One region of the Kocuria turfanensis genome, then DNA from elsewhere that is predicted to be linked to it. Evidence: predicted binding sites of a transcription regulator. Region 1 holds the regulator's gene; the other holds the start of a gene.
The links. The regulator LexA, encoded in region 1, represses DNA repair genes until DNA is damaged. The targets are predictions, from matches to a motif close to TCGAACANNTGTTCGA.
Positions count from the first base shown of each region.

Region 1 (14,328 bases):
CGACGCCGCGGACCCCTTCGTGGTCGAGCGGATCCGGCAGCGCGAGCGCAACGTCGTGGTGGTCTCCGCCCGCACCGGGGAGGGCCTCGACGCGCTGCGGGAGCGGATCAGCGAGTCCATCCCGCGCCCGGAGACGGTGCTGGACCTGCTGGTCCCGTACCAGCGCGGCGACGTCGTCAGCCGGCTGCACGACTGGGACGCGGAGATCCTGCGCACCGAGCACCTGCCCGAGGGCACGCACCTGCTGGTGAAGGTCCGCGAGGACCTGGCGGCCGAGCTCGCGGAGTTCGCCCCGGAGCACGCGCCCGGCTTCGGCGCCGAGAGCGCCTGAGCCGGTGCCCGCAGCATTCGTCGACGAGTCCGGGCGGGACGTCTCCGGCACCCGGCCGGAGACCCTGCCCGGGGCCCAGGACGCCCTGGGCCTGCTCGACACCGCCGTCACGGCGATGGGCGGGCAGGTCCGGGACGGGCAGCGGCTGATGACCGCCAAGGTCGCGGAGGCCCTCGACCGCGGCCGGCACCTGCTGGTCCAGGCCGGCACCGGCACCGGCAAGTCCCTCGCCTACCTGGCCCCGCTCGTGGCGCACGCCCAGCACGCGGACAAGCCGGTGGTGGTGGCCACCGCGACCCTCGCCCTGCAGTCGCAGATCGTGGGCCGGGACGTCCCCCGCCTGCTGGCCGCCCTGGAGGGGGAGCTCGAGCGCGAGGTCGACGTCGCCCTGCTCAAGGGCCGCAGCAACTACGCCTGCCTGCACAAGCTCGAGGGCGGCTACCCGTCCGAGGACGACCCCGGCGCGCTCTTCGCCCTGCCCGACGCCGCCCCGCACCCCGGCGCCGCGCAGCCGGAGGCCACCGAGCAGCCCGGCCGGCTGGGCCAGGAGGTCCAGCGCCTGCGGGAGTGGGCGCGCGCCACGGACACCGGTGACCGCGACGAACTGCTCCCGGGCGTGAGCGACAAGGCGTGGCGCCAGGTCTCCGTGACCGCCAAGGAGTGCCTGGGCCGCAGCTGCCCCCTGGTCGAGCAGTGCTTCGCCGAGCTCGCCAAGCAGCGGGCCGGGGAGGCGGACATCGTGATCACCAACCACGCCCTGCTCGCGATCAACGCGTTCGAGGGCATCACGGTCCTGCCCGAGCACGACGTCGTGGTGATCGACGAGGCCCACGAGCTGCAGGACCGGGTCACTGGGGCGGTCACCGGCCAGCTCTCCGCCGCCATGGTGCGCGCGGCGGCCGCCTCCGCGCGCAAGCACACCGCCGCGAACCCCGACTCCCTCACCGCCGGTGCCGCCAACCTGGAGGCCGCGCTGCTGGGCGCGCCCGCCGAGCTGCTGCACCGGGGCCTCGACGACGCCCAGGCGGCGGCCGTGACCCAGATCCGGGACGCCGCCCGCACGGTGATGAGCGAGTCCAAGGGCGGCTCCGGGGGCGAGAAGGACGGGGACGCCGGACGGCAGATGGCCCGCTCGCGCGTCAGCGACGTGCTCGAGCTGGCCGAGCGCATCCTCGCCGCCGCAGACTCCCGCGAGGTGCTGTGGATCTCGCGGCAGGGCGGGTGGGAGCCCGGCCGCGGGTACGTCCCCGCCGAGGACACCGACCCGGCCACCCTGCACGTCGCGCCGCTGTCGGTGGCCGGGACCCTGCGGGAGGGCCTCTTCGACGGCCGCACCGTGGTGCTGACCTCGGCGACACTGTCCGTCGGCTCCTCCTTCGACGCCCCCGCCGGGGCCCTCGGGCTGCGCGGCGAGGGCGCCCCGCGCTGGGAGGGCGTGGACGTGGGCAGCCCCTTCGACTACCCGAAACAGGGGATCCTCTACCTCGCCAAGCACCTGGAGAAGCCGGGCCGGCGCCTGACCGAGGCCCAGCTGGAGGAGATGCTCGCCCTGCTCGAGGCCTCGCGCGGCGGGGCGCTGGGCCTGTTCTCCTCCCGCCGGGCGGCGGAGGAGGCCGCGGAGGCCCTGCGCGGGCGCACCGACCTGCCGATCCTCTGCCAGGGGGAGTCCTCGCTGGCGGGACTCGTCCAGGAGTTCACCGACGACCCCGCCACGAGCCTCTTCGGCACGATGAGCCTGTGGCAGGGCGTCGACGTCCCGGGGGCCTCGTGCCGGCTGGTGATGATCGACCGGATCCCGTTCCCGCGCCCGGACGACCCGCTGTCCACGGCCCGCAGCCGGGCGGCCGAGCGGGCGGGGGGCAACGGCTTCATGTCCGTCTCGGCGACGCACGCGGCCGTGCGGCTGGCCCAGGGGGCCGGCCGGCTCATCCGCGCCGGCGGGGACCGCGGCGTCGTGGCGATCCTGGACTCCCGCATCGCCACGGCCCGCTACGGGGGGTTCCTGCGGGGGTCCCTGCCGCCGCTGTGGACCACCACGGACCGCTCGGTGGTGCTCGGGGCCCTGACGCGCCTGGCGACGGCCTGACCCGGTCAGGACACGGCACGGGGCCCGGCCGATCGGCCGGCGAGTGCCGGACGGCGGGTGTCAGAGGCTGCGCAGCACCGAGACGACCTTGCCCATCACCGTGGCGTGGTCCCCGAGGATGGGCTCGTAGCGCGTGTTCTGCGGGAGCAGCCAGGTGTGCCCGTCGCGCTGGCGGAAGGTCTTCACCGTGGCCTCGTCGTCGAGCAGGGCGGCCACGATGTCCCCGTTGTCGGCCGCGCTCTGCCGGCGGACCACGACCCAGTCGCCGTCGCAGATGGCCGCGTCGATCATCGAGTCGCCCTTGACCCGCAGCATGAACAGCTCGCCGTGGCCGACCAGCTGGCGGGGCAGCGCCAGCACGTCCTCCACGTCCTGCTCGGCGGTGATCGGCCCGCCGGCGGCGATGTGCCCCACCAGGGGCACCATCGTCACGTCCGCGGAGGTGGACAGCTCCGCCACCCCGCCCGGTGCACCGGCGCGCGGGCCGCGGGGCGCGTCCGCCGGCTCGTGCGGGGCCTCCGGGGTCTCCGGGGCGGCCGCGTCGCGCAGCTGCAGGGGCGTGAGCACCTCCATCGCCCGGGGGCGCTTCGGGTCCCGGCGCAGGTAGCCCAGCTTCTCGAGCTGGGAGAGCTGGTGGGTGACGCTGGAGAGCGAGGCCAGGCCCACGAGGTCGCCGATCTCGCGCATCGACGGCGGATATCCGTGCTCGGCGATGGAGCGCTGGATGGCCTCGAGGATGGTGCGCTGGCGCACGCTGAGACCCCGGCCGCGGGGGCGGCCGCCGGACCGCGCGGCCCGGGGGCGGGACTCCTCGGGGGTGGGGGGCTGAGCCATGGGAGCGTCGTCCTTTCGCGTCCGGCTGGTGGTGCCTCCGGTGCGCGCCGGCCCCGTTCCGATGTCGGACCCGGGTGCTTCGATGGGTCCAGCCAGCAGGGAGCCGGGGGAAGTCGGAACGCGTGCCGGCCCGAGGCCCGAACGTGCTCCCAGCCTAGGCGACACGCCGTGTGTCTTCAAACATATGTACGACCCGGTGTCGACAGCCTTCGCAGACGCGTGCTAGACATGGGTCATCGGTATTCGAAAGTATGTTCGATCGCATGCAGGCCCGGACGGGCCGCCGGTCGGACCGGTGTTCGAGATCGCCCGCCCCGTGCGGGAACGTCAAGGAGTTCATGTCATGAGTGCCAGTGCCACCCTCAGCGCCGTCGTCGCGCGCCGCCCCCGATCCCTCGGCGGCCCGGCCCGCGCGGCTCGCCGGGCCCGCCCGTCGGCAGGGACCTCCCGCGCTCCGCTGGTGCTGACCCGGCGGGGCCGCCTGGTCCTGCTGGGCCTGCCCGTCCTGGCCGGCTCCGCGGCCCTGGTGGTGCTGGCCGTGATCTTCCTCGTCCCGTCCACGGCCACGGCCACCAGCGAGCCCGTCGCGGGCGCCGGGACGGAGCAGGCCACGGTGCACCCGGGGCAGAGCCTGTGGGACCTGGCCGTGCTGGCCGACCCGGAGCGCGACCCGCGGGACGTCATGGACGAGATCGTGGAGCTCAACGACCTCGACAGCTCCGTCCTCCAGGCGGGCCAGCTCCTGGAGGTCCCCGCCGCCTGAACGGCGGCCCGTCCCGCCGGGACGGCCCCCGGGCACCCCGTCCCGGCGCCGCGCTCGGCATCGGTAGGGTCGGGGGCATGAGCACCGGAGCCCTCCACCCGCGTCCCGACCGCGGGAACCCGCCGCCCCCCCGTGTCCGCCCGTGAGCCCCGGCGGCCTCCCCGGACCCGGGCGAGCACCGTCTGGCCGCTGCTGGGTGCCGCGATCTGCAGCGAGGTGGCCGCCTCACTGGCCCTGAAGGCGGCCCTGGGGCACCCCGGCTGGTACCTGCTCGTGGTCACCGGATACAGCGCCGCGTTCGTGTTCCTCGCGGCGGTGCTGCGCCGCGGTCTGCCCGTCGGCGTGGCCTACGGCATCTGGGCGGCGACGGGCGTGACGCTCACCGCCCTCCTGGCGGCCCTGGTCTTCGGGGAGGCGCTGACCCTGCTGGTGCTCGCCGGCATCGTCCTGGTCGTCGCCGGGGTGCTGTGCGTGGAGGTCGGCGCCCACCGGGCCGCCCGGGACGGCGGCGCCTGATGGCCTGGCTCTACCTGACCGGGGCGATCCTCACCGAGGTCGCCGCCACCCTGTCCCTGCGGGTCGCCGCGGAGGGCCGCAGACGCTGGTACGCCGCCGTGGTGACCGGCTACCTGCTCGCGTTCACGCTGCTCGCCCTGGCCCTGCGCCACGGGCTGGGGCTGGGCGTGGCCTACGGCATCTGGGCCGCCGCGGGCGTGGCGCTCACCGCGGTCGCGGGCCGCCTGTTCTTCGGTGAGCCCCTGAGCCGGGTCATGGTGCTGGGCATCGCGCTCATCATGGGCGGAGTCCTGCTGATCGAGCTCGGCGCCGCCCACTGACCCACCCACTGACCCGCCCGCCCCGCCCCGGCCCGCGGGCGGGCACCGGGGGCAGGTCTAAACTGTTCGGGTGACGCAGAACCTGGACCGACTCAACGCCCTCCCGCTGCGCGACGACCTGCGCGGCAAGGCCCCCTACGGCGCCCCGCAGCTGGACGTCGCCGTGGCCCTCAACACCAACGAGAACACCCACCCGGTCCCGGCGGACGTGCACACCGCGATCGTGGAGGAGGTCACCGCGGCGGCCTGGACCCTCAACCGGTACCCGGACCGGGAGTTCACGGCCCTGCGGGAGGAGCTCGCCGCGTACCTGGGCCACGGGCTGGGGGCGGAGAACCTCTGGGCGGCCAACGGCTCCAACGAGATCCTGCAGCAGATCCTGCAGGCCTTCGGCGGTCCCGGGCGCTCCCTGCTCACCTTCGTCCCGACCTACTCCATGTACCCGCTGCTGGCCGCGGGCACGCACACCGGTTTCGTGGCGGGGGAGCGGTCCGCGGACTTCGGGCTCACCGCGGAGTCGGCGGCCGAGCAGGTCCGCCGGCACCGCCCCGACGTCGTCTTCCTCTGCTCGCCCAACAACCCGACAGGCACGGCCCTGGACGAGGACGTCGTCACGGCCGTGTACGAGGCCGGTGAGCCCCACCGGGCCGTCGTGGTCGTGGACGAGGCCTACGCGGAGTTCTCCCACGGGGGCACGGGCACCGCGCTGTCCCTGCTGGCGGGCCGGCCCCGCCTGATCGTCAGCCGCACCATGAGCAAGGCCTTCGCGCTCGCCGGCGCCCGGCTGGGCTACTTCGCCGCGGCCCCCGAGGTCGCGGACGCGATCCGCCTCGTGCGCCTGCCCTACCACCTCTCGGCCGTCACCCAGGCGACCGCCCTGGCCGCCCTGCGCCACTCGGAGGCGCTGCTGGCCAATGTCGAGGACATCAAGCGCCAGCGGGACCGCATCGTCGAGGAGCTGCGCCGGCTCGGGCTCGCACCGGCGGCGTCGGACTCCAACTTCGTGTTCTTCGGCGGGATGCCGGACTCGCGGGCCATGTGGCAGGCGCTGCTCGAGGACGGGGTGCTCGTGCGCGACGTCGGGATCCCCGGCCACCTGCGGGTCACCGCCGGCACGGAGGAGGAGACCACCGCCTTCCTGACCAGCATGGAGCGGATCGTCTCCGCCGGCTGAGACCCCGCGAGCCGGGGCCTCCCGTCCCGGATAGCATGGAGGCAGACAACCACCGGGCCCGACGCCCCGCCCGCCCGGGGCGGCCCGGGCCACCCCGCGGCCCGTCGACGGCCGCGCCGCGCCCGCGAGGAGTTCCACCCGCATGACCGACCAGAGCCCCACCGGCACCCGTGCCCCCCGCCGCGCCTCCCTGGAGCGGCGCACGAGCGAGTCCTCGGTGTCCGTCGAGATCGACCTCGACGGCACGGGCGCCAACGACATCGACACCTCGGTGCCCTTCTACGACCACATGCTCACCGCCCTGTCGAAGCACTCCCTGATCGACATGCGGATCCGGGCCACCGGCGACACCCACATCGACGTCCACCACACGGTCGAGGACACGGCCATCGTCCTCGGGGACGCCCTGCGGCAGGCTCTGGGCGACAAGGCCGGCATCCGCCGCTTCGGCGAGGCCACCGTCCCGCTGGACGAGGCCCTGGCCAACGCCGTGGTGGACATCTCCGGGCGCCCCTACGCGGTGCACACCGGGGAGCCCGAGGGGCAGCAGTACCACCTCATCGGCGGGCACTTCACCGGCTCGATGGTCCAGCACGTCTTCGAGTCCCTGGCCCACCACGCCGGGATCTGCCTGCACATCACGCTGCTGGCCGGCCGGGACCCGCACCACATCGCCGAGGCACAGTTCAAGGCCCTGGCCCGGGCCCTGCGCCAGGCCGTGGAGCCCGACCCCCGGGTCAGCGGCATCCCCTCGACCAAGGGCGCCCTGTGAGCGCGGAAGGAGATCGCATGCCGGAGCAGTCCGCGCGGCCGGAGCCGGCCGCCCGCCCCACCGTCACGGTCCTCGACTACGGCGCGGGCAACGTCCGCTCGGCCGTGCGCGCCCTCGAGGCCGCCGGAGCGGACGTGGTGCTCAGCGCCGACCCGCAGGCCGTCCTGGACGCGGACGGGCTCGTGGTCCCGGGCGTCGGCGCCTTCGCCGCGGTGATGGAGGGCCTGCGCTCCGTCGACGGCCTGCGCCTGATCGGCCGCCGACTCGCCGGCGGGCGCCCCGTGCTGGGCATCTGCGTGGGCCTGCAGGTCCTGTTCGAGTCCGGCGTCGAGCACGGCCAGGAGACCGAGGGCATGGGCGAGTGGCCCGGCGTCGTCGAGCGGCTGAAGGCCGACGTGGTCCCGCACATGGGCTGGAACACCGTCGAGCCGCCCGAGGGATCGGTGCTGTTCCGGGGCATCGAGGACGAGCGGTTCTACTTCGTGCACTCCTACGGGGTGCAGGAGTGGGACTTCCCGCAGAACATCCTGAAGATGAAGCCGCCGCAGGTCACCTGGTCCGAGCACGGGGGACGGTTCGTCGCCGCCGTGGAGAACGGGGCGCTGTGCGCCACGCAGTTCCACCCGGAGAAGTCCTCCGAGGCCGGCATCCAGCTGCTGCGCAACTGGCTGGGCACCCTCCCGCGGACCGGCCGGCTGGACCACCTCAAGGCCGGGGACCCCCTGGGCGGGGACACCCTGGCCGGGCGCCCGACCCTCCAGCAGGAGGGCGACGCCGCGTGAGCGCCGCCGTCGTCGTGATGGTCCTCGGCGCCTTCGTCGCCGGCGGCGCCATCTCCTTCCACCGGCAGAGGATGCCGGCCTGGACGGTGGTGGCCCTGGCCCTGGTCGCCGCCGGGCTCATCGGCTACGGCTGGTACTCCTGGTTCCAGGCCCGCTGAGCCCGCCCGTCCCGCACGTCCCCGACCCGGAGCGGCTCCCCGAGCAGCTCCACCACCCGAGCAGCCCCGGACGGCCCCGCGCCGCCCGGGAGCCCGAGAAGGAAGAGATCCCATGCCCCTGAGCGAGACCCCCCGCCTGCAGCTGCTGCCCGCCGTCGACGTCGCCGACGGCCAGGCCGTGCGCCTGGTCCAGGGCGAGGCCGGCTCCGAGACCGGCTACGGCGACCCCCTGGAGGCCGCGCTCGCCTGGCAGGAGGCCGGGGCGGAGTGGATCCACCTCGTGGACCTCGACGCCGCCTTCGGCCGCGGGGACAACATCGAGGTGCTGCGCCGCGTCGCGGCCGAGCTGGAGCTGAAGGTCGAGATGTCCGGCGGCATCCGGGACGACGCCTCGCTGGAGCGGGCCCTGTCCCTGGACCCGGCCCGGATCAACCTCGGCACCGCCGCCCTGGAGAACCCCGAGTGGACCGGGAAGGTGATCGCCCAGCACGGCGAGGTCATCGCGGTGGGCCTCGACGTGCGCGGCACCACGCTCGCCGCGCGCGGCTGGACCGAGGAGGGCGGTGACCTCTGGGAGGTCCTGGACCGCCTCGAGGAGCACGGCTGCGCCCGGTACGTGGTCACCGACGTCACCAAGGACGGCACCCTCAAGGGCCCCAACCTCGAGCTGCTGAAGGAGGTCGCCACCCGCACGGACAAGCCGGTGGTCGCCTCCGGCGGCATCTCCTCCCTCGACGACCTCGCGGCCCTGCGCACCCTCGTGCCCTCCGGCGTGGAGGGCGCCATCGTGGGCAAGGCCCTCTACGCGGGCCGGTTCACGCTCGGGGAGGCCCTCGACGTGGCGGGCCGTCCGGCGGCGCGGTGACCGAGCGCCGACTCCCCGCCCACATCGCGGCCCAGCTCGCGAGCGCCGGCGGCACGGAGGACACCGGCGGGCAGGCCTGGGCGGGGCGCAACCTGGGGGAGGGCACCAGCCACACCCACCGGTTCCCCGACGACGACGGCGCCGCCGCCGCGGCGGTCCTCGACGCGCTCGCCGGCCTGCGGGCCGGCGCCGGGGACGAGTCGCCGGTGGTCGCCGCCCTGGCCCGCACCCGGGTGTTCGTGCCGGTCGTGGCCGAGGTCTCCTCCTCGACCGTGACCGCCTCCGGGCACGTGGCCGACAAGGAGGCGGACATGGCGCTCGTGTCCCTGCGGGCGGCCGACGGCCGCCCGGTGCTGCCGGTGTTCACGTCCACCGCGGCCCTGGCCGCCTGGCACCCCCAGGCCCGGCCCGTGGCCACCGACGTCCGCCGGGCGGCGGTGGCGGCGGTCAAGGACGGCACCCAGCTGCTCGTGCTCGACCCCGGCGCGGACCTGCCCTTCGTCGTGCGCCGGCCGGCGCTCTGGGCGCTGGCCCAGGGCCGGGCCTGGACGCCCTCCTACCGCAGCCCGGCCGTCGCCGAGGCGGTGCGCCGCTGCGCGGAGGGACTGCCCGGGGTGGCCTCGGCGGGAACCGCGCCCGGCAGCGGCGTCGCGGCCCGGGCCGCGGACGGCACGGTCGTCGACGGCGGAGGAGCCGGCCCGGAGCTGGCGGTCGTGCTCTCCCTGCACGCCGGGCTGGACCGGACGCAGGTGGACGACGTGCTCGCCCGCTTCCAGGCCCGGCTCAGCGTCGAGCCGGCCCTCGCCGAGGACGTGGACTCGATGCAGCTGCGCCTCACGACCGCGGGCTGACCCGGTGTCCCGGATCAGCCCGCGTCGACGTGGTGCCCGGGAGCCCTCTCAGCTCACCGGTCCGGTGAACTTCTCGCCCGGCCCCTGCCCGGGTGCGTCCGGGTAGAGGGAGGCCTCGCGGAAGGCCAGCTGCAGCGTGCGCAGGCCGTCGCGCAGCGGGGCGGCGTGCTGGGACCCGATCTCCGGGGCGGCGGCCGTGACAAAGCCGGCCAGGGCGGTGATGAGCTTGCGCGCCTCGTCCAGGTCCTTGAGCTCGTCCGCGTCCTCGCCGGCGGCCAGGCCGCACTTCACGGCGGCCGCGCTCATCAGGTGGACGGCGGCGGTCGTGATGACCTCGATGGCGGGGACCTCCGCGATGTCGCGCATCTGCTCGTCGACGGCCTGCACCGTCTCCTGCGGGATGTCCTGGCCGGAGCGGGCGGCGTCGTCGTCGAAGCGGAAGGTGTTCTCGGAAGTCATGGTCCAACTCTGCCACACCGCTCCCGCCCGCCGGGCCTATCCTGCAGGGGAGGCCGGCGCCGGCCGGGGAGGAGCGGGACCGCGGTGTGGATCGGGTGGATCGAGTTCGACCTGCTGCTGGGGGACGTGCACTCCCTGAAGGCCAAGCGGTCGCTGGTGCGGCCCCTCGTGGCCGAGCTGCGCCGCCGCTTCCCGGTGAGCGCCGCGGAGGTCGGCCACCTCGACCTGCACCGCCGGGCCCTGGTGGGGGCCGGCGCGGTCGCCGGGGACTCCGCCCACCTCGTCGACGTCCTCGACCAGCTCGAGCGCTTCGTGGCCGCCCGCCCCGAGACGGAGCTGCTCTCGGCACGCCGGGGCCTGCACACGACCGAGGACGAGTGAAGGGGTCGGGGAGGAGCCCGGTTCCCCAACCCCCGGCCGATGGGCTAGACTGTCGGGCAGTGTGCAAGTGGAGGCAACTCCCACCCGCGCCGACCACGGTCGCCGGGTTCGCGACGACATCGTCCGCACGACGGCCCGCCGGGTTTCCCGCGCCGGTGCCGTCACGCAGCGCACCACTTCCGGGTGGTGCGCCGATGAGCCTCCGCTTGCCGACCGCAGCGGGGGCTTTTGCCGTTGCGGACCGCACCGGACCATGAGGTCCCCGGAGACCTCCGGGCGATCACGCAGAACATCAGGAGCACGGCATTAGCGATCCACGTATCAATGACAGAATCCGAGTCCCCGAAGTCCGTCTCGTCGGACCCGCAGGCGAGCAGGTCGGCATCGTCCGCGTCGAGGACGCACTGAGGCTGGCCCGCGAATCGGATCTCGATCTGGTCGAGGTGGCGCCCAACGCCAAGCCGCCGGTGGCCAAGCTCATGGACTTCGGCAAGTACAAGTACGAGGCCGCGGTCAAGGCCCGGGAGTCGCGCAAGAACCAGACGAACACGGTCCTCAAGGAGGTCCGGTTCCGGCTCAAGATCGACACCCACGACTACGAGACCAAGGTCGGCCACGCCAAGCGCTTCCTCGGCGCCGGCGACAAGGTCAAGGCCATGATCCAGTTCCGCGGCCGTGAGCAGCAGCGCCCCGAGATGGGCGTGCGCCTGCTCGAGCGCTTCGCGAACGACGTCGCCGAGGTCGGCGCGGTCGAGTCGAGCCCCCGGGTCGACGGACGCAACATGGTCATGGTCGTGGGCCCGCTGAAGAACAAGGCCGAGGCCAAGGCCGAGGCGCGCCGCCAGAAGCAGCGCGAGGAGGCCCGGGCCGAGAACGACCGGAAGGCCAAGGAGAAGGTCGACACCTCCTCCGCCGAGCCCGTGACCCAGTCGATCGGGGACGCGTTCCCGGCCGAGCTGCGCGAGCAGGCCGCCCGGACCGAGGAGCCGGCGCAGCAGACCGCGCCGGAGCCCGAGGCGCAGCAGGCCGCGCCGGAGCCCGAGGTCCAGGAGGCGGCACCTGCCGCCCCCGCGGCCACGGAGCAGGAGGCGGCTCCCGCCGCCCCCGCGGAGACGGCGCCGCGTCCCGCGGCACCGGCGGCGCCGAAGGCCGCGGTCCCCCAGGCGCCGCGGCCGGCGCCCAAGGCCCCGCGGCCCGGCCCGAGGCCGGGCGCCAAGCCCGGTCCGCGGGCCTGAGCGGGCAGCAGGACCTTCCGCGCGAGCGGAGCAGAACTGACAACGCCCTGTGGGCGCAGCCGGTCCCGGCTGCGCCCGGGGGGCACCGTTGAGGTGCGACGGACGTCGTCGTGCCCTCCGGTGGCCACCACCGGAAGAGACGCAAGGAGAACGGCCCACATGCCGAAGATGAAGACCCACAGCGGGGCGAAGAAGCGCTTCAAGCTCACCGGTACCGGCAAGGTGAAGCGCCAGCAGGCCAACCGCCGCCACTACCTGGAGCACAAGTCCTCCCGCCTGACCCGCCGCCTGGCCTCCGACCAGATCGTCACCCCCGGCGAGGCCAAGGTCATCAAGAAGATGCTGGGCAAGTAACCCCCATCGCATCCGCAGGGGAGCCCGCCTCCCCGCCCCGCACAGATTTGACCTCCCGGCCGATCGGCCGGGACCGAAGTGAAGGAGTACACACGTGGCACGTGTGAAGCGGGCGGTCAACGCCCACAAGAAGCGCCGGGAAATCCTCGAGCAGGCCTCCGGCTACCGCGGCCAGCGCTCGCGCCTCTACCGCAAGGCGAAGGAGCAGGTCACCCACTCGTTCGTCTACAGCTACAACGACCGCCGCAAGCGCAAGGGCGACTTCCGCCGGCTGTGGATCCAGCGCATCAACGCCGCTGCCCGCGCCAACGGCCTGACCTACAACCGCTTCATCCAGGGTCTGAAGGCCGCCGAGGTGGAGGTCGACCGCCGCATGCTCGCCGAGCTGGCCGTCAACGACCAGCAGGCCTTCGCCGGGCTGGTCGAGATCGCCAAGAACGCCCTGCCGGAGGACACCTCCGCGCCGCGCGAAGCCGCAGCCTGACCCCGTCGGAGCTGTGAACCTCACGGAGCGCCTGGCCGACCGGCCGATGTCCAACCCCCGAGCCGATCGGGTGCGGGACGTCGCGGGACTGGCCGGGCGCTCCGCGCGTTCCAAGCGCGGGCTGTTCCTCGCCGAGGGGCCGCAGAACGCCCGGGAGGCCCTCGCCCGGCACCTGGAGTCCCCGTGCGTGGACGCCGTCTACGTCACCGAGGACGCGCTGGCGCAGCACCCGGACGTCACCGCCCTGCTCGAGCGCGTGGCCGCCGACCGTGCCGTGTTCGTCCGCCTGGTCACCCGGGAGGTGCTCGCGGCGATGAGCGACGCGGTGAGCCCGCAGGGCGTCGTCGTGGTCTGCCGGTCCCTGGACGTGCCCGCGGCCGGGATCTTCCGGTCGGCCCCGCAGTTGGTGGCTGTGCTGGCCCGGGTGCAGGACCCGGGCAACGCGGGCACGCTCCTGCGCGCCGCGGACGCCGCGGGGGCCGACGCGCTGGTGCTCGGCACCGGCAGCGTCGACGTCTACAACCCCAAGGCGGTCCGGTCCACCGCCGGATCCCTGTTCCACCTGCCCGTGGCCGTGGGCGCGGACCTGCCCGAGCTGGTCCGGGCCGCCCGCGCGGCCGGCTGCGGCGTCCTCGCCGCCGACGGCCGCGGCGACGTCGACCTCGACCGGCTCCAGGACTCCTCCGCCGCCCGTGCCGCCGGGGCCCCGCCCGACGACTCCGGCTACGACCTGGCCCGCCCCACCGTGTGGCTGTTCGGCAACGAGGCCCAGGGGCTGTCGGAGGAGGAGAAGGCCCTGGCCGACCACCGCGTGGCCGTGCCGGTGTACGGCCGGGCGGAGTCCCTCAACGTGGGCACCGCGGCCACCGTGTGCCTCTACGCCTCGGCGCGCGCGCAGCGACGGGCCGGGCGGGCGCGCCGATGACCGCGCCGCTGCCCGCCGCGTTCCGCACCCAGGTGGTCGGTGCCGCCCTGCTGGACGACCCGCACCGTCCCACGGCGTTCCTCGCCGCCCAGCGCGCCTACCCGGCGGGGCTGCGCGGGCTGTGGGAGTTCCCGGGCGGCAAGCAGGAGCCCGGCGAGACCTGCGAGGCCGCCCTGCGGCGCGAGTGCGCCGAGGAGCTCGGCGCGCACGTGGAGCTGCTGGCGGAGGTGCCCGGCCCGCACCCGCAGGGCTGGCCCCTGAAGGACACGGCGGCGATGCGCGTCTGGACCGGCGTGCTCGCGGCGGGTTCGCCCGCTCCCGCGGCCGGGCAGGACCACCTGGCCGTGCGCTGGGTGCCGCTCGGCGACGCCGCCGCCGCGCTGGCCCTGCCCTGGATCCCGGCCGACCTGCCGATCGTGCGGGCGCTGCTCGCCCGGCTCACCGCCTGACCGGCCGACCACCGCCCTCCGGGCCGCCCCGGACCCCGCCTGGTCGCGGTCGCCCGGGCGGCCGCCGAGAGCCCCGACCGACCACGGCTTTCCCGACTGACCACGCCACCCTCAACCGACCACGGTTCCCCGATCGACCACGGCCCCCGGGCTGACCGCGGCTTCCACGAGTGACCACGTCACCCCCGACTGACCACGCCATCGCCGAGTGACCACACGGTCCCGTGGTCACTCGGGGGAACCGTGGTCAGTCACGGGCGGGTGCGCTTCCTCCGGCGGCGGGGCCGGACACGGTAGCCGCCGTCGGCCAGGCCCGCCCGCACCTCGAACGGGTTGTGCGGGGCCGGGTGCCCGCAGCGCAGCACCGACCACCCGGCGGCGGCGCCGTAGAGGGGCAGGAACGGCAGGCCCAGGCACAGGGCGTACTGGCTGGCGTGGCGGGACTCGTGGGCCAGCAGCCGCGGGCGGGCGGCGACGTCGTCGGGCCCGGCCCGGAAGAGGACCACGTTGCCCACGGTGAACGCCCCCGCCCTGGGCAGCCGCGGCCGGTAGCCGAAGCCCAGCAGCAGCCCCTCGGGACCGCGCACCA
Region 1 is NZ_CP014480.1:3,700,221-3,714,548, forward strand. Features, by position in the region: gene hflX (GTPase HflX) at 1-331, shown strand, start outside; gene AYX06_RS16860 (ATP-dependent DNA helicase) at 336-2,417, shown strand; gene lexA (transcriptional repressor LexA) at 2,478-3,170, opposite strand; gene AYX06_RS16870 (LysM peptidoglycan-binding domain-containing protein) at 3,595-4,014, shown strand; gene AYX06_RS16875 (DMT family transporter) at 4,147-4,530, shown strand; gene AYX06_RS16880 (DMT family transporter) at 4,530-4,850, shown strand; gene AYX06_RS16885 (histidinol-phosphate transaminase) at 4,921-6,024, shown strand; gene hisB (imidazoleglycerol-phosphate dehydratase HisB) at 6,167-6,796, shown strand; gene hisH (imidazole glycerol phosphate synthase subunit HisH) at 6,814-7,578, shown strand; gene AYX06_RS20295 (hypothetical protein) at 7,575-7,736, shown strand; gene priA (bifunctional 1-(5-phosphoribosyl)-5-((5-phosphoribosylamino)methylideneamino)imidazole-4-carboxamide isomerase/phosphoribosylanthranilate isomerase PriA) at 7,849-8,601, shown strand; gene AYX06_RS16905 (SseB family protein) at 8,598-9,452, shown strand; gene AYX06_RS16910 (DUF1844 domain-containing protein) at 9,501-9,911, opposite strand; gene AYX06_RS16915 (DUF503 domain-containing protein) at 9,996-10,292, shown strand; gene infC (translation initiation factor IF-3) at 10,613-11,527, shown strand; gene rpmI (50S ribosomal protein L35) at 11,687-11,881, shown strand; gene rplT (50S ribosomal protein L20) at 11,976-12,365, shown strand; gene AYX06_RS16935 (TrmH family RNA methyltransferase) at 12,379-13,290, shown strand; gene AYX06_RS16940 (NUDIX domain-containing protein) at 13,287-13,739, shown strand; gene AYX06_RS16945 (eCIS core domain-containing protein) at 13,991-14,328, opposite strand, start outside.

Region 2 (14,328 bases), on a different contig from region 1:
GCGCAGGCCGCCCTGGAGGTGGAGCTGGCCGAGCTGCAGCTCGCCCTGGACGCCCAGGTGCAGGCTGATGCCGCGGTCACTGCCGCCGACGTCGCCGTAACTGCGGCGCTGGGGGTGCAGGCCGATGCCGAGGCGGCCCTGGCCGATGCCACGGTGGCCCTGACCGCAGCCCTGGCCGACGGGGACGCCGATGCGATCGCCGCCGCCGAGCTGGCCGTGGAGGAGGCGACCGCGGCCGTGGAGGCCGCGATCGGCGCGGTGGTCACCGCCCAGGCCGAGGCGGATGCCGCGGTGGCCGCGGCCGCCGATGCGGCCCTGACCGTCGGGGTGGCCCAGGACGAGGCCGATGCCGCCCAGGCCGAGGTGGACGCAGCCGCCGATGTCACCGCCGACGCGCAGGCGCAGCTGGACGCCGCCGTCGCGGCCGCCGCCGACGCCGCAGCCGCCGTGGCCACCGCCCAGACGGAGCTGGCCGACGCCGAAGCTGCCGCCGATGCTGCTGCGGCCGCGGTGGTCGAGGCGACCGCGGCAGTGGAGGAGGCCGGGTCCGTCGCCGATGCCCAGGCCGCCCTGGAGGTGGCTGTGGCCGATCGGGACGCCGCCCAGGCCGAGGCCGAGGCGGCCGCTGCCGCGGTGGCCGAGGCGCAGGTGGCGCTGGAGGCCGCCCAGGTGGAGCCGCAGGCGCTGATCGACGCCCGGGCGGAGGTGGCCGCCGCGGCGGAGGTCCAGGCCGAGGCCCAGGCTGCGTTCGACGCCGCGCAGGCCGAGCTGGACGCCCAGCTGGGCCTGCTGGCTGCGGTCGAGGACGCCGAGACCGCCGTGGCCGATGCCGAGGTGGCCGTGGAGACGGCCGTGGCCGCCGCGATCGAGGCGCAGCTGGCCCTGGACGCCGCCGTCGAGAGCCTCGCTGAGGTCCGCCTGGCCCTGGGCGAGGTCGGGGTTGACGTCGAGGAGCTGGAAGCTCTCTTCGACGCAGCCCTGGTTGCCTGCGCCGGCCCGGGTGCCGGCATCGACGTCGATGTGGACGAGGGCCTGGTCACCGGCCCCTCTACCTCCCCGGGTGCCCCGTGGTCCCCGGGTACCTCCCCGGTGCACTGGGTGCCCGGCTCCTCCATGGAGACCACCAACCAGGGCATGAACGTCCAGACCGCCGGCACCACCCCCAGCACGACCACCGGTGCCGGTTCCGAGAACCACCTGGGAGTGATCGCGCTGACCGGGGCCGGTCTGCTCGCCGCGACCGGGCTGGTGCTGCGCCGCCGGCACACCACCGGCAGCTAACCACCACGGCGGGTGGGGCGCTTCCGCACCCCACCCGCCACCGTCGTGACCCTCCGGGCGCCGGCCACCCTGGCCGGCGCCCGGAACCACACCACCAGCCCTCGGGGGGGGCACCAGATGGGCCATCAGCACGATCTGCACCGCGACCAGGACGCCACCACCACAGCACTTGGCCAGCGCCGGGGCACACGCACCCTGCCCGCGCTCACCGCCCTGGCCGCCGCCGTGCTGCTCGGGGTCGGCGGATACCTCGGCCTCGGGCCCGCCCCTGACACCGGGGCGACCGAGCCGGCACCAGCAGCCACCCACAGCACCACCCCCAGTCCGACCCGGAGCGATGACCACTCACCGGACGCGCCCACCACAGCGCCCTCCTCCTCACCCAAGCCTTCCCCAGAGCGCTCCGCTACAACACCATCGCCGGTACCGCCCACATCGTCCCCCGCGCCGGGCCGGGCCCAGCCGGCGGCCTCAGCCCCGGTTCACCTCACCGTGCCTGCGGCCGGCATCGACCAGCCGATCCTGCCGCTGGCCCCGAGCACCGCCGAGCTGGCCAACCAGTCGATCGTGCCCCCGATGACCATGGACGCCTACTGGCTGGCCACCTACGGCACCCCCGGAGCCGGGTCCACGAACACCACCTACATCACCGGGCACAGCTGGGAAGGCGCCGACGCCCCCTTCGACCGGCTCAGCACCCACCTGAACCCCGGAGACACCATCACCCTCAGCACCCAGACCGGGGCCATCGACTACACCGTGGACACGGTCACCACCCACGACAAGAACACCCTCAAAAACAGCGACATCTGGCGCATCACCCCGCAACGACTGGTGATCATCAGCTGCTACACCAACGACCCCTGGGGCAAGAACGTCGTCATCACCGCCAGCCCCACCCCTTGACCCATACCTGACCAGTCCCCATACGAGCCCGGACGGGGCAAGCCGACCACCACACCTCTCACCCGTGACGAACACACGGTCACCACCGATCAGCGGTGAACAGGAACAGCCCATGACCGCCTCTACCCCCGATCTTTTCGCCGTCGAGCTGCGCCCCCACACCCCGGCGGAATGGATCGCGACCTACTACCCGCTGATCAAGACCACAGCAGGCAGCAGAGTCGACATCACCACGGTGCTGCACCAACACCGGCTACCCGGTCCGCCACCGAACCACGGAACAGCACGATGGCTAGAAGCACGCGCCGCCGACCCCGACGCACCCTGCTACGCGGACTACCCCACCTGGAAAACCGAACTGGCCGCTGGCTACGCAGCCTCAGTGACCGCTTACCACACTGAGAACACCCAACAACCCTCCCGGCATCTCACCTCCCACACTGCCCTGGGCACGGCCGTCATCCTTCCCGGACAACTCCCGGAATGGATCAACAACGACACGGTGAGCACCGAAGACGAGAACACCTAACCCGATGAAAACAGCAGGCTCGCACCCGAAACCTCTACCCCAGCCCCCTCATTTAAGCCATGCTGTTCCTGTGGCGAAAGGCATCTCCCACACAGAAAGCCGGGCCCTGTGCCCGGCTTTCTGCATGCCCAACATGCCATCATCGAGCCCGCATTGAGCGCCTTTGCTATCACCTTCACCAACCGGATGCCAGCGGCGGAGAGCCACAAACCAGGGAAACGCCCCTTACACCATTTGTGCGACAACCCCCCAGGGGCCGACAAGCACCGATTCCCCCTAGGTACAGGTAGCTGCGGGGCAGGTCAGCCAGCAAAAGTCGGGGCAGTCCCGTTCACGGAATGACGGTGACTTTTCTCGCTCGGAGACCGTGGGCGCAGGACTCGGTCTCGAACTCGACGCGATCGTTCTCGTGGAGCGTGCGGTAGCCCGTGGCGTTGATGGCCGTGAACTCCGTGAACACATCCGGGGAGCCGTCGTCAGGAGTGATGATGCCAAAACCTTTCTCCGGGTTAAACCACTTAACGACGCCCGTAGCCATACCGGTACCTGACTTTCTGAAAGGCAGAGCATCCCCGGCCGGCGGAAACATCACGCGGGGGATTGCTAATGCACAGCAGTTTCTCAGAAAGCAGCGTCTGGGGCTAGAGCCGACGGGCACCATCCCCGCGCCGGGATGATCACCGTGAACCCGGAAGCCCACCGGGGGTAGAGGTGGCCTGCGCAGTGCGGTGCTGGCAAAGCCCGGGCACCGAGTCCTGACCCCGCCATTCGCACCCGGTGGCACGGGCACGATCAGAAGTGCACTTGTCGGTGAGAGCAATGCGGACGGGAAACTGCCAGCAACCGTGCGGCAGTCCCGCCGACGGCCTTGAGGCCCTCGCTTTGAACAACGGCGTGAGCGACCCGTCGTCAATACGTTCTCAGTGCACGGGGAGAAGAGGAGGCGAGTCGGCCCCCCAGCCGGCCTCGCCTCCTCGTACTACTTCCTCCAGCGGCGAGCATCCCTGTGGATCCCCCCGGATCCGGATGCGCTGGGCCTGCTCGAAGGAAACCAGGGCGTCCGGGCGGAAGCACGAAACGTCCTGGCAGGGGCAGGATCACCCGCCAGCAGGAGCTACGGCAAAGCCGTACGTCATGTCAGCACTCAAAATGCAAAGTCATGAGGCTCGGCCGCGAGCACATCGCCTGCGCACCACGCCCGGAGCCTGGATCGTGTGTGGAGTCCATGCTTGGCGGCAGGGGAAGAGCCGGACACTGTGCCCGGCTCTTCGCGTGGGAATGCCTTTCACCACGGGTCCAGTGTGGGGCACAAGGTAGGCCGTGGCTAGAGCTTCCGTGGGGTCCCAGATACGCGGACTGGGGAAGGAGCCGGGCGGCGGTCCAAATCCTCCTGAGTCAAGGCTTGGCGTCGGGGAGGGTGCCGGTGGTGGCCAGTTGCTCGGCCACCTCGCGCAGCTTGAAGTTGGTCCCTGAGCTGACGGTGGTGAGCACCACGAAAGCCTGTTGGGCGGTGATTTTGAACCGCTCCATCAGGATGCCCTTGGCCTGACCGATCAAATCCCGGGTGGCCAACGCCTCGTTGAGGTGTTTGATCTGCTGGGCGTCGGCGAAGGCCACCGCCGCATGCGCGGCCACTAGTGACCCGATCTCTTCGGCCTCTGCGTCGAAGGTGTGGAAGTCGGCCCCGTAGACGTTCAGCGCCCCGAGGTCCTCACCGTTGGTGTAGAGCTGGAAGGCGAGCATCGACTTCGCCCCAGCTTTCAGGGCGGCCGGGGCGAAGGCCGGCCACCGGTCCTCGGCGCGGAAGTCCGGGACGCGGACGATCTTCTCCTCATAGGCCGCGTCCAGACACGGGCCCTGCCCGTACTTTTCCTGGAGCTGGTCCACGGTGGCCGGCAGATCGGAGGACGGGGCGTGGCAGCGGACCGTGCGCCGGGCCTGGGCCACGGAGATCGAGGCATCCACCGCCCCGGGAATCAACTGCAGGGCCGCATGGACCATGGTGGCCAAGGTAGCCTCGAAGTTGTTCTCGCCCTGCATGGTGCGGGCCAGTTCGCCCAGTTGCCCGGCCAGGTCACCGGCGCCCCTCGCGGTGCCTGCTTCGCGGGCAGGACCGTTCACGCCGCGGGAAGTCGTGTCCATCGCCTCAGTGTCCCCCACCGGCGCCCGGTGGTCGTCCTCCTTCTGGGTGCGGGGGTCGTTGTCTTCCAGGCCGGTGTCGGCCTCAGCGGCCTGGCGGGCTTTCCAGTCTCGTAGTTGGGACTGGCCTTCCTGCTTGAGCGCCTTCGCTTGGGCTTCCAGTTCTTTCTCGCGGGCCTGGGCCTGGAGCTGGTGCCGACGGGTGCGGTCCTCGGCGGATTCGGCCTCGTGGTGGCCCATCTATTGGTCCTTCCCACCTTCGGGTTGGTTGATGATCGGCCTGAGGATGAATGCGCTTCGGACCGATCCTGTAGCCAGGATGCCCCCCGCTCATGCCTCCGACCGCAGCAGCCTGCGAAAATGACGAGCAGCTCATCCGGGATGGCGGCCAGGAGTTTTTGGCGGGCGTCGTGGTAGTCCTCCCCCTCGGCCTTGATGTCTTGAGGGATGTCGGGGTGGATGGTGCCCACGATTTTCATGCGGGGGTTCCTGCTTTGTTGAGTTGGATGGGGGCGGTGAGTCCGCACAGGTGGTCCTCGCCTTCGGGGCCGATCATGGTCCAGTCGCCGGTGCGGGTGTAGCCCTCCCGGTGCAGGAAGGCGTCCAGGGCGCGGTGGTCGGTCCACCGCCCGGCCTCGTCGAGGGGGCAGTCCGCGGGGTTCTGTGGGGGCAGCACGCTGTCGGCAACGACGTTGAGCCCGGGGGTGTCCTTTTTCTGCGGTTGGACGCGCATGAGGATCAGCGCGCCTTTCCACAGGTCGGGGTTGGTGTCGTCATAGCCGCAGCGGTCACAGCGCCACTGGATCTCCAGGCGGTTGTAGGGGAACAAGTCGGTCATCAGATCAAGGCTCATGGGGGTCCTTAGGGGGAGTCGGTCAGCCGAGGCGGGGTGCTAGTCGTGGGGGGTGAGTTGGGTGGCTTCGATGGCCTGGAGGTGGAGGCGGTCTGCGGTGGCCGCGGCCTGGCGGGCCGGGTCCCCGTCTTCGGGGTCGTCGTGCTCGGCGGTGGCCTCTGCGGCCGCGTGCATTTGGTCGGCGTGGTAGGTGGCCAGGGCCTCGGTGAGCACCTGGTAGGTGCTGGGGTCCAGGGTGATGGTGACCTGGCCGGCGGCCGCGGCGGTTTCGATGGTGCGGCGCAGCTCGTCGGCGTGAAGGACCTTCAGCAGCAGGGTCGTGCGGTCCTCGGTGGTGGGGGTGAACTGGCGGTCGTGGGTGAGCAGTTCTTGGTGGGCGGCGTAGTGCTCCAAGGCGTCGGTGAGCACCTCAAAGGTGGTGGGGTCGAGGTCGTAGGTGAGGGTTGGGGTGGTGGTCATGGGTGGCTCCTTCGATCGGTGCGGCCTGCCAGGAGTCAGTGGCGGGGCGTTCGGATGATGAGCTGGGAGACGCGTTGCTGTCCGATGCCCAGCAGGGCTGCGATGGCTTTCTGGCTCATGCCACTGCGGCTGAGGGCGGTGACGGCTTCACGCGCTTCGGTGGCCGCGTCCTCGGTGAGCTTTCGTGCTTGCTCGGCCTTGTCTTGGGACTGCTTCCAGTCGGTCACGGCTGCGCGCTGGTCGTCCGTAAGGTCGGGGCGGTCGGGGGTCACGGGGCTCCTTGGTGGTAGGTCGCGGTCACGAGTGATCGTGTGGGGGTGGAGTTGGCCGGCGGCGCGGGGGTCAGGATTCCTCAGGGCTGTTGTAGCCCTGTGAACTGATGCGGGACTGGGCTTCCTCCAGCAGCGCTCCGATTTTCGCGGCGTGGCGGGCGGCCTCACGGATGAGCGCGGCCGCGGCCGCCGCGTTCTCGGTGGGGCTTCCGTTGTGGTCGTAGACGTCGTGGGTTTCCAGGGATCGCATGAGCCCACCAGCTACCTGGTTGAGGGCCTGGTGCATGCCGTAGCCGGCAGCAGTCTTGAGATTCCCGAGGACGTCGTAGACGACAGGTGCGGACAGGGAGGCCACGTTAATCGTGGCGTGGTTGATCGCGCGCACAGCCTCGTAGGCGGTATCGGCCTCACGGACGACGAGGGGCCGGTCATCGGTATCGTTGTCGTACACGGGAACTCCTTGGGGTTGTGGGCCGATGGTGTCAGCGTAGGGCCCGGAGCGGATGGCCCCGGCGGGGCCGGCGTGGTGAGGTTAGGCCGGGGTGATGTAGAGAACCACGGCGGTGGGGGCGGTGTCGTCGGCGGCTACCAGCACGGTCCAGCGGGCGTGTTGGAGGCCGCCGGTGCGGATCGTCCAGGTGGTACCCATGCTCAGTGCCCGATCGCCCTCGGTGAGAGCGGTCAGAGCAGCTGTGAGGGCGTCCACGACGGCGCGCACGCCCTTCTCGGTGTCGCTGTGCTGGGCGAGGGCGCAGGCGCGGTGGTGGGCGTCTGCGGCCATCACGACGCGAAAGCCGCCGGCCAGTCCGGCTTTCTGTGCGGTGGCAGTGACGTCCACGGGGGCGCTGGTGGCGGGTGTGTAGGTGATGGACATGGCGGGGGCTTCCTTGTGTCCGTGGGGGTCTGCGGTGTCCGGGGTGGTGGGGACGTGTATCCCGGCAGGGATGCCGCTTCCCTGCCGGGTTGCGCCGGCTCAGCCGGTCAGCACGTGGGGCAGGGTCATGAGCTTGTCGGGGCGGTAGCCGGACCAGTGGTCCACTTCGGTGCCGTGCTCGTTGTGCACGACGGTCACCGGGGCGCGCTGGTGGCCCAGTGCGCGCACGTAGTCCAGGGCTCCGGGTTCGGCGGCGAGGTCGACGGCGCGGAAGTCGAGGCCCTTCTTGTCCATTGAGCGGGCGGCGGCCGCGCAGTCGGTGCAGCCGGGGGCGGTGTAGAGGGTGGCGGTACGCATCGGGGGGTCTCCTGGTGGATCGGGCGGGGGCACAGGGGGAGGGCTCGAGCCCTCCCCCCGGGGTGGTGGGTGGATCAGGCGTCGGCCGCCTCGGGGTCCTCGGTGGGGTCCAGGGCCTCGGCCAGGGTGTGCGCGGTGGCCAGGACGTTGGCGGCGGTGGCCTTGATGGTCTCGGAGTCAGTCTTGCTCCATCCGGCGACGTAGCCCACGGAGTAGGCGGCGGTGTCCAGGCCGAAGATCCCGGCGACGATGTAGGCCACGGATTCGGCCTCGGTCTCTTTGATGCCGCGGTGGGCGATGTACTCGGCGTGATCCTGATCGGCGTGCAGGACGACGTGGGCGGCCTCGTGGATGGCGGTCTTGGCGGCCTGGGCGGGCGAGACGTTGGCTTCCACGACGACACGACGGGTGCCGTCGGTGGTGGTGTAGCCGTTGGCCTCCCCGGGGATGGCCTCGCGGGTGACGCTCCAGCCGATGCCTTCCAGGTAGGCGGCAGTGCGGGCGAAGAGCCCGGCCTCGTCGGCGCCCTCCAGGCGGCGGGACGGGTGGGCCGGGGTCTCGACGCCTTCAATGGGGTCGGTCTGGGAAATGTCGAACACGGAGAGAATCGGGAAAATGGTGATCTTCTTTTCTTCCTCCACTCCGGTCTGCTCGTTTTTCTCAGTGATCTTCTTGGAGCTGTAGCCGAAAATTTTGATGGACTTCTCGCCCTTGCGGACCTGGCGGCCCTTGGCCTGCCACTGGCGGAAGCCGGCGACCTGGGTCGCGTGCGGGCACTGGGCGGTGATCAGCAGGACGTTGTTGATGCTGAAATTGTGGAAGCTGGCGGCGTAGTCCAGGAACTTCTGCCACTCCCCCGAGGTCGCCAGCGCCTCGACCTGGTTGGCCAGCTTCTCATGCAGGGCCTTGGCCTCGACCTGACGCTGCTCGGCGGTCTTGCGGGTCTTGTTCTTGGTGGTCATTGGTTTTCCCTTTCTTGTTCCCGGCCTTTCTTATAGTTCTATACTAGTTCCCCCGCGTAAATGTGGCAAGCTATTTTTCTGACTTTGTTGATTTCTTGGTGCGGCGCGTCCGGTATTTATTCAACCTATTGGCGCGAGGCGCCCCGCGCCTGCGGTCGCGCGCTGGGGGCCCCTTTGGCGCTCTGGGACGGGTGGGTGCTGGGGGTGGGCCCTGGGCCCTTTCGGGAGTCTCCACGCGCCGCCAGTAGCTCGGTGCGCGGCCCCGACCCGGCACCTCATCCCGTCGCCTGTCCTTGGAAGAAAGAACCCGACCCACTGCCGCTGATGCAGCCGGAGAACCGCAGTCCGACGACCATGGGAAACTCCCCCGTTGCCCTTTCCTGCGATGGCCAGGCATAGAGAAAGGCCGACCCGTGCTTACACGGGCCGGCCTTCGCCCAGGTTCACCTCGTTGATCAATGTGCCTATACGTCTATGTGTCATATAGGCACCATGCCATTTAGTCATTTAGACACGTAGGCATCTTGACACATGGGCACCATGACGCAATGTGTTTACTGACTGCGTGGGCGTCCCGGGCTGAGGACTCCGGGGCCCGTGAACTCCTCCACGCCGTACTTGGTGTGCAGATCATCGAGGGAGGTGGAGAGTAATCCGGTGATCCAGTCGGACCAGGAGACTCCGGGGCCGGCGTCGATGACGTAGGCCCTTTTCAGTTCGGTGAGCAGTGGCTTCGGCACCGTCACGCGAAGGCGGTCACGTTGCTCAGCGGTCGATGTACGCTGCGGCTGCGTTTCGGATTGGTGTGCTGGCTCGGGAGTCGGAGCGGGCTTCTCATGCTCCAGTGCCGTGGGGGCGATAGGGTCTGCGCCGCTGCGGCGACGACGGGAAGCCTTGGGCGCATGCTGGGTGGGCATCGTGGGATCTCCTAGGCGGTGAGGCTCCGGTAGTGACGGTCATAGAGTTCAACGATTGGCTTGGCGTCAGCACCCATCTGGCTCAGGGATACTCCGGCCTGAATGGCTCGGCTGATGATGACGCGCTGGGGCACCGGAGGGTCTAGCAGTAGGTCCCCGAATTGTTCGGCCAAGGACAGCCGCCAGTGCCGATCTTCGATGACGTTGGATCGCCACTTGTTGACCAGCACCGCGGAGAGCGTCACGGGCACTTGGTAGTGCTGTCGGACCCGGGCCACGCTTTCTTCGATTTCCACGAGAGCGTCGGCAGAGAAAAGGGTGGGCTCAGTGACGGCCAGAACGCGATCTGCGGCTGCCAATGCAGCCAGGGTGAGGGCTCCAATATTGGGTGGGCAGTCGATGAGCACGACGTCATAGCCGGCGGCGACCTCGCTGGCCTGAATGGCATCGTGCAGCAGTTTCACCCTGGCGGGGGTGCGCGGATTCTGGGTGAGGTCCCGCTCTACGGCGGCAAGGTCCCGATCCACGGTCGGGGCCAGGTCCAACCCGGACCATGCGGTGGACACGATGACGTCAGCTAGTGGAGCGGGTCCCTCTTCTGTCAGCACATCAGCGGTGATGGGCTGACCTTCGGGTATGTCCTGGTCATAAAGGGTGCGGGTGAGGTTGCCCTGGGGGTCTAGGTCGATAGCGAGGACTCGGGCGCCGGCGCGGCTGCCGGCGTGGGCCAGGTTGGCGGTGGTCGTTGTCTTACCGACCCCGCCCTTCTGTTGAGCTACTGCGATGGTGAGCGGAGGAGCCATACCAGAGCCGCCTTTCTATTGATGCCTTCATGACACATAGGCATGATGCCTATGTACCGCTATCTCTACCACCTTATGTCATCGTGCCTTTATGTCACATAGGCACTGACCGGTCGGGAAGTGTCTTTGTGGTCGCGTGCTGGGGTGAGGCTGTCCACAACGGCCGGAATGCGGGGTGGGCTTCCGATGGAAAGATGCTGGCCGTTGTGGGCACGGGGAAGCGGGCTCAATCCACGGTGGTGCGGTCGGTGGTGGGCGCTCAGCTGACCGTGCGTAGCTCTGCCCAGTCGGTGGTGTAGCTGGGGGAAAGGTCGGCCTGACGGTTGCGCCACGGGGCGGGGGAGTGGGTGCCGAGCTGGCCCAGGGCAAGGGTGGCGCTGCCGAAGCGGCGGTTCACGGCGTCGATCAGCTCACCGAGGGGTGCTGGTTGTTCGATCACCCCGGGCAGGAGGGGCACGGCACCCTCGGCGGCGAGGTCCATGCAGAGGATGCCGGCGCGCATGTACTGCATGCCGTGCAGCAGCTTCGGCGCCAGTGCGGCTCGGGCGGCGGCCACCAGGGGGGCCGGCTCGTTGGTGGGCGCGGCGAGGCGCACGTGTGCGGAGACGTTGTGGGTGGGTCCGGGCCGGTGCGGGGAGGTGCTGGCGAACACGGTGAAGCGCCCAGCGATCTCGCCTTCTTTGCGCAGCCGGCGGGAGGCGCGTTGGGCGAACTCGGCCACGGCCTGGCCCACGATCTCGGGGTCCCAGATGGGGTCGGGAAAGGACCGGCTCACCAGGATTTGTTGCTTGCTGGCTACTTCTTCTTCGATCGGGATAGCCGGATAACCGTTGAGCTCCAGGACGGTGCGCATCTGCACGATGGAGAACTTGTGCCGGATGGCCACCGGGTCGGCATCGCGCAGATCGGCGATGGTCTCGATACCCATCGCCTCCAGGCGTTTCGCCAGCCGCCCGGCGATGCCCCAGACCTCGGTGACGGGCAGGGCCGCCATGAGCCGGTCCCAGTACCCCTCGGGGGCCTGGTCCCAGTGCACCACCCCACCGGTGGCGGACAGCTTCTTGGCGGTCTCGGTGGCGATCTTGGCTCGCGTCTTGGAGCTGGCGATCCCGATGCTCACGGGCAGCCCGACGTTGCGGGCCACGGTGGCTTGCAGTCGGCGGGCCCACCGGACCTGCTCGGCCGGGGTGCCCTCGGGCGGGAGCAGGAAGCATTCGTCGATGGAGTACACCTCCTGCCCCAGTGCGTGGCGGGCTAGCAGCAGCATCACCCGCTCCGACAGGTCGGCGTAGAGCTGGTAGTTGGAGGAGCGTTTGATCAGCCCCCAGCGGGCGGCGTCGGCGCGCAGCTGGAACCAGGGGTCGCCCATCTTGATGCCCAGGGCTTTGGCTTCGGGGGAGCGGGCGACGACGCAGCCGTCGTTGTTGGAAAGCACCACCAGGGGCTTACCCGCTAGGGAGGGCTCGAACAGGGCCTCGCAGGAGGCATAGAAGTTGTTGACGTCCACCAGGGCAATCACGGGTTACCCCCTTGTTTGGCCCGGCTAGTGCAGTTTCCGGGAATGGACGTGGTGGATTGAGTAGGTCACCACACCCCATACCTGGAGCTGGGTCATCGAGGGAATCGTGATGTCGGGATAGGCCGGGTTCTCCGCGTGGAGGACCACGCCGTGGTCGTGGACGTGCAGGCGTTTGACGGTGAACTCGTCGTCGTAGACGGCGATCACCACATCACCGTGTTTGGGGGTGATGGATCGGTCCACGAGGATTTCGTCGCCGTGGTAGATCCCGGCTCCTTCCATGGAGTCTCCGGTGACCCGGAATGCGTAGGTGGAGGTGACGTCTCTGATCAGGACCTCGTTGAGGTCGATCCGGCCGTCGTCGAAGCTGTCCTGGGCAGGGGAGGGGAAGCCAGCCGGGACGCGGACCAGGACCGCAGAGACCAGCACGGGGCGGTCAATGGTGAGCGGAACTGGGTGTCTCATGCCGCCAGGATAGAACACATATTCGACAGTCAGACCAACATATGCGTTTGGTTCGCACACATATACGGTTTGACTAGTGCTGACGGGGCGGATTCTGCCCCGCCCACCGGACACGCCAAGAGGCCCGGCTACGGAGCCGAGGCAGGCGCACCAGCCGTCTCGTTCTGGCCGGCGGCGATCTGGGCGGCCCAGCGCTGCCGGAACGGCCGACGGGGACCAGGGGCCGGGGAGGACCCGGGAATGGCCGCGGCGGCCGCCGTGCGGGCCGCCCAGCGTTCGGCGGCTGCCCGTGCTGCTGCCCGGCGCTGGGCGGCCTCGGCGGCGACCCGCTGGTCCCGCGACCGCATCGGGGTGCCGTCGAAGTGGGTCCAGGCGCGCATCCGGGCGCCCAACCAGGCTCCCGGGTTGTCGATGCCCTCCACGGTGAGAAAGCCGTAGCGGGTGCCCTCGGGGCTCCAGTCCAGAGCCGTGAGCACGTCGGCGATGGTCCATCCGGCCTGGAAGAACGGGCGGCACACGCTCACGACGTGGGCGGTGGTGAGCTGGCGCAGCACGATGGCTTCGTGCTGGAGCTCCAGGGCGGCCGCTCGCTGAGTCTCCTTCCGTGCCCGACGGGTCACCCGCTCTGTCAAAGGCTCTGTCGTCGCATGACGGGGCCACAGCGGGGCTGTACGACGGTTCAGGGCGGCGACCACCTCGCGCCGCTGCGCGGCGCGCTTTCGGCTGGGTCGCGGCGTAGCCGCGTCCTTCGGGGAAAGCTCTTCGCGCGCGTGCGGGGAAAGACTCTCCCACTTCGTGGGGACCGGGGTGTCAGTTAGTTCCACAGGCTCACCTGCCGGCTGGGCGGTGTTGTGGATGAGGGCGTAGACGGGGGCTTCGCCCTGGGTGCGGCCGGTGGCGGCCGGGGTGCGGGCTGCGCTGCGGCCGGTGGCCACCACGGCCAGCAGCCCGCAGTCGCGCAGGTGGCGGATCACCCGCGCCACGGTGGAGCGGGAGCGGTCGATCTTCTCCGCGACCCAGTCCCAGGTCGTGCGCCAGGTGCGCGAGGCGGGGTCCTGCTGGCGGCAGATGATCTCCACCACGGCCAGCAGGTTCGCCCGGGCATCGGCACGGATCAACTCCAGGCTGGGGTGCTCCAGCACGGCCCGGCGCCAGGCGGCGACGTGCTTGGCGAGCTGGCAGCCCTTGGGCACCGCCCGCAGCACGACGGCCTTGGAACGCTCGTGCTCCACCCGCACACGACGAGTACGCGACGGGAACTTTTGGGGGTGCTGACGTTCTGGCAGGTCAGCGGCCAACGTCACGTCGGCGGCACGAAGCCGGGAGGACTCCACATGGTGACGCGTCTCGGCTACACTAGGGGGCACAACAGTCCCCTGGTATTGGGTTCATGACAGATTCGATTCAGTTAGCTGTTGAACCAGCTGTCCCCGGTCGCCAAACTAGCGACAGCTGATTGACTTAGACGGCCCGCCCACCACGGCGGGCCGTCAGTCATTTAATGGTCAAGAGGTAGTTGGTCCTTGTCCTGGTTCTGCCGGTCGTCAATCAGGTTCGGCAGCCCATAGTCACGATCAACCAGAGCACCCACATAGTCAGCCTGGGATAGGCCCAGCGCAGCTGCCCGCTCCGCCACGCGGCGGTGCTGAGCAGGCTTCACGCGCATGTTGAGTGCGACGCGTTGCCCGAACAGCTTGGGGGGTGTGTACTCCTTCATGTGCTCACCATCTCACACTGCTTTTGCTAGCGCTAGGAAGCCGCTGGGCGTGTCCCGTTGCTGCCTGGCAGCCGCATCCACTCCATTGGAACCATGACGAGTCCAGCTCCCTTGCGCCGCGCCTCGTCCCTTGATTAGGGGACACCTGTGGATTGGCACTTATCCGCGAGAGCCCCCGGATACAGCGACCTTCCCCCTAGCGTGGGGCGATACCGCGACCCCCGGGGAGCAATTGGGGCAGTCGCATTTGCATACATATCATCGAGGCTGGGCCG
Region 2 is NZ_CP014483.1:54,556-68,883, forward strand. Features, by position in the region: gene AYX06_RS20045 (hypothetical protein) at 1-1,281, shown strand, start outside; gene AYX06_RS18740 (class F sortase) at 1,399-2,187, shown strand; gene AYX06_RS20050 (hypothetical protein) at 2,300-2,716, shown strand; gene AYX06_RS18745 (cold-shock protein) at 3,048-3,305, opposite strand; gene AYX06_RS18750 (GAF and ANTAR domain-containing protein) at 4,112-5,095, opposite strand; gene AYX06_RS18755 (hypothetical protein) at 5,331-5,708, opposite strand; gene AYX06_RS18760 (hypothetical protein) at 5,748-6,167, opposite strand; gene AYX06_RS18765 (sigma-70 family RNA polymerase sigma factor) at 6,203-6,439, opposite strand; gene AYX06_RS18770 (hypothetical protein) at 6,510-6,890, opposite strand; gene AYX06_RS18775 (hypothetical protein) at 6,972-7,313, opposite strand; gene AYX06_RS18780 (glutaredoxin domain-containing protein) at 7,413-7,670, opposite strand; gene AYX06_RS18785 (ArdC-like ssDNA-binding domain-containing protein) at 7,745-8,632, opposite strand; gene AYX06_RS18790 (ParA family protein) at 9,561-10,352, opposite strand; gene AYX06_RS18795 (Y-family DNA polymerase) at 10,612-11,871, opposite strand; gene AYX06_RS18800 (LexA family protein) at 11,896-12,336, opposite strand; gene AYX06_RS18805 (hypothetical protein) at 12,465-13,568, opposite strand; gene AYX06_RS18810 (hypothetical protein) at 13,835-14,053, opposite strand.
Region 2: the regulator LexA is predicted to act here: its motif matches at 12,347-12,362, upstream of AYX06_RS18800 (LexA family protein).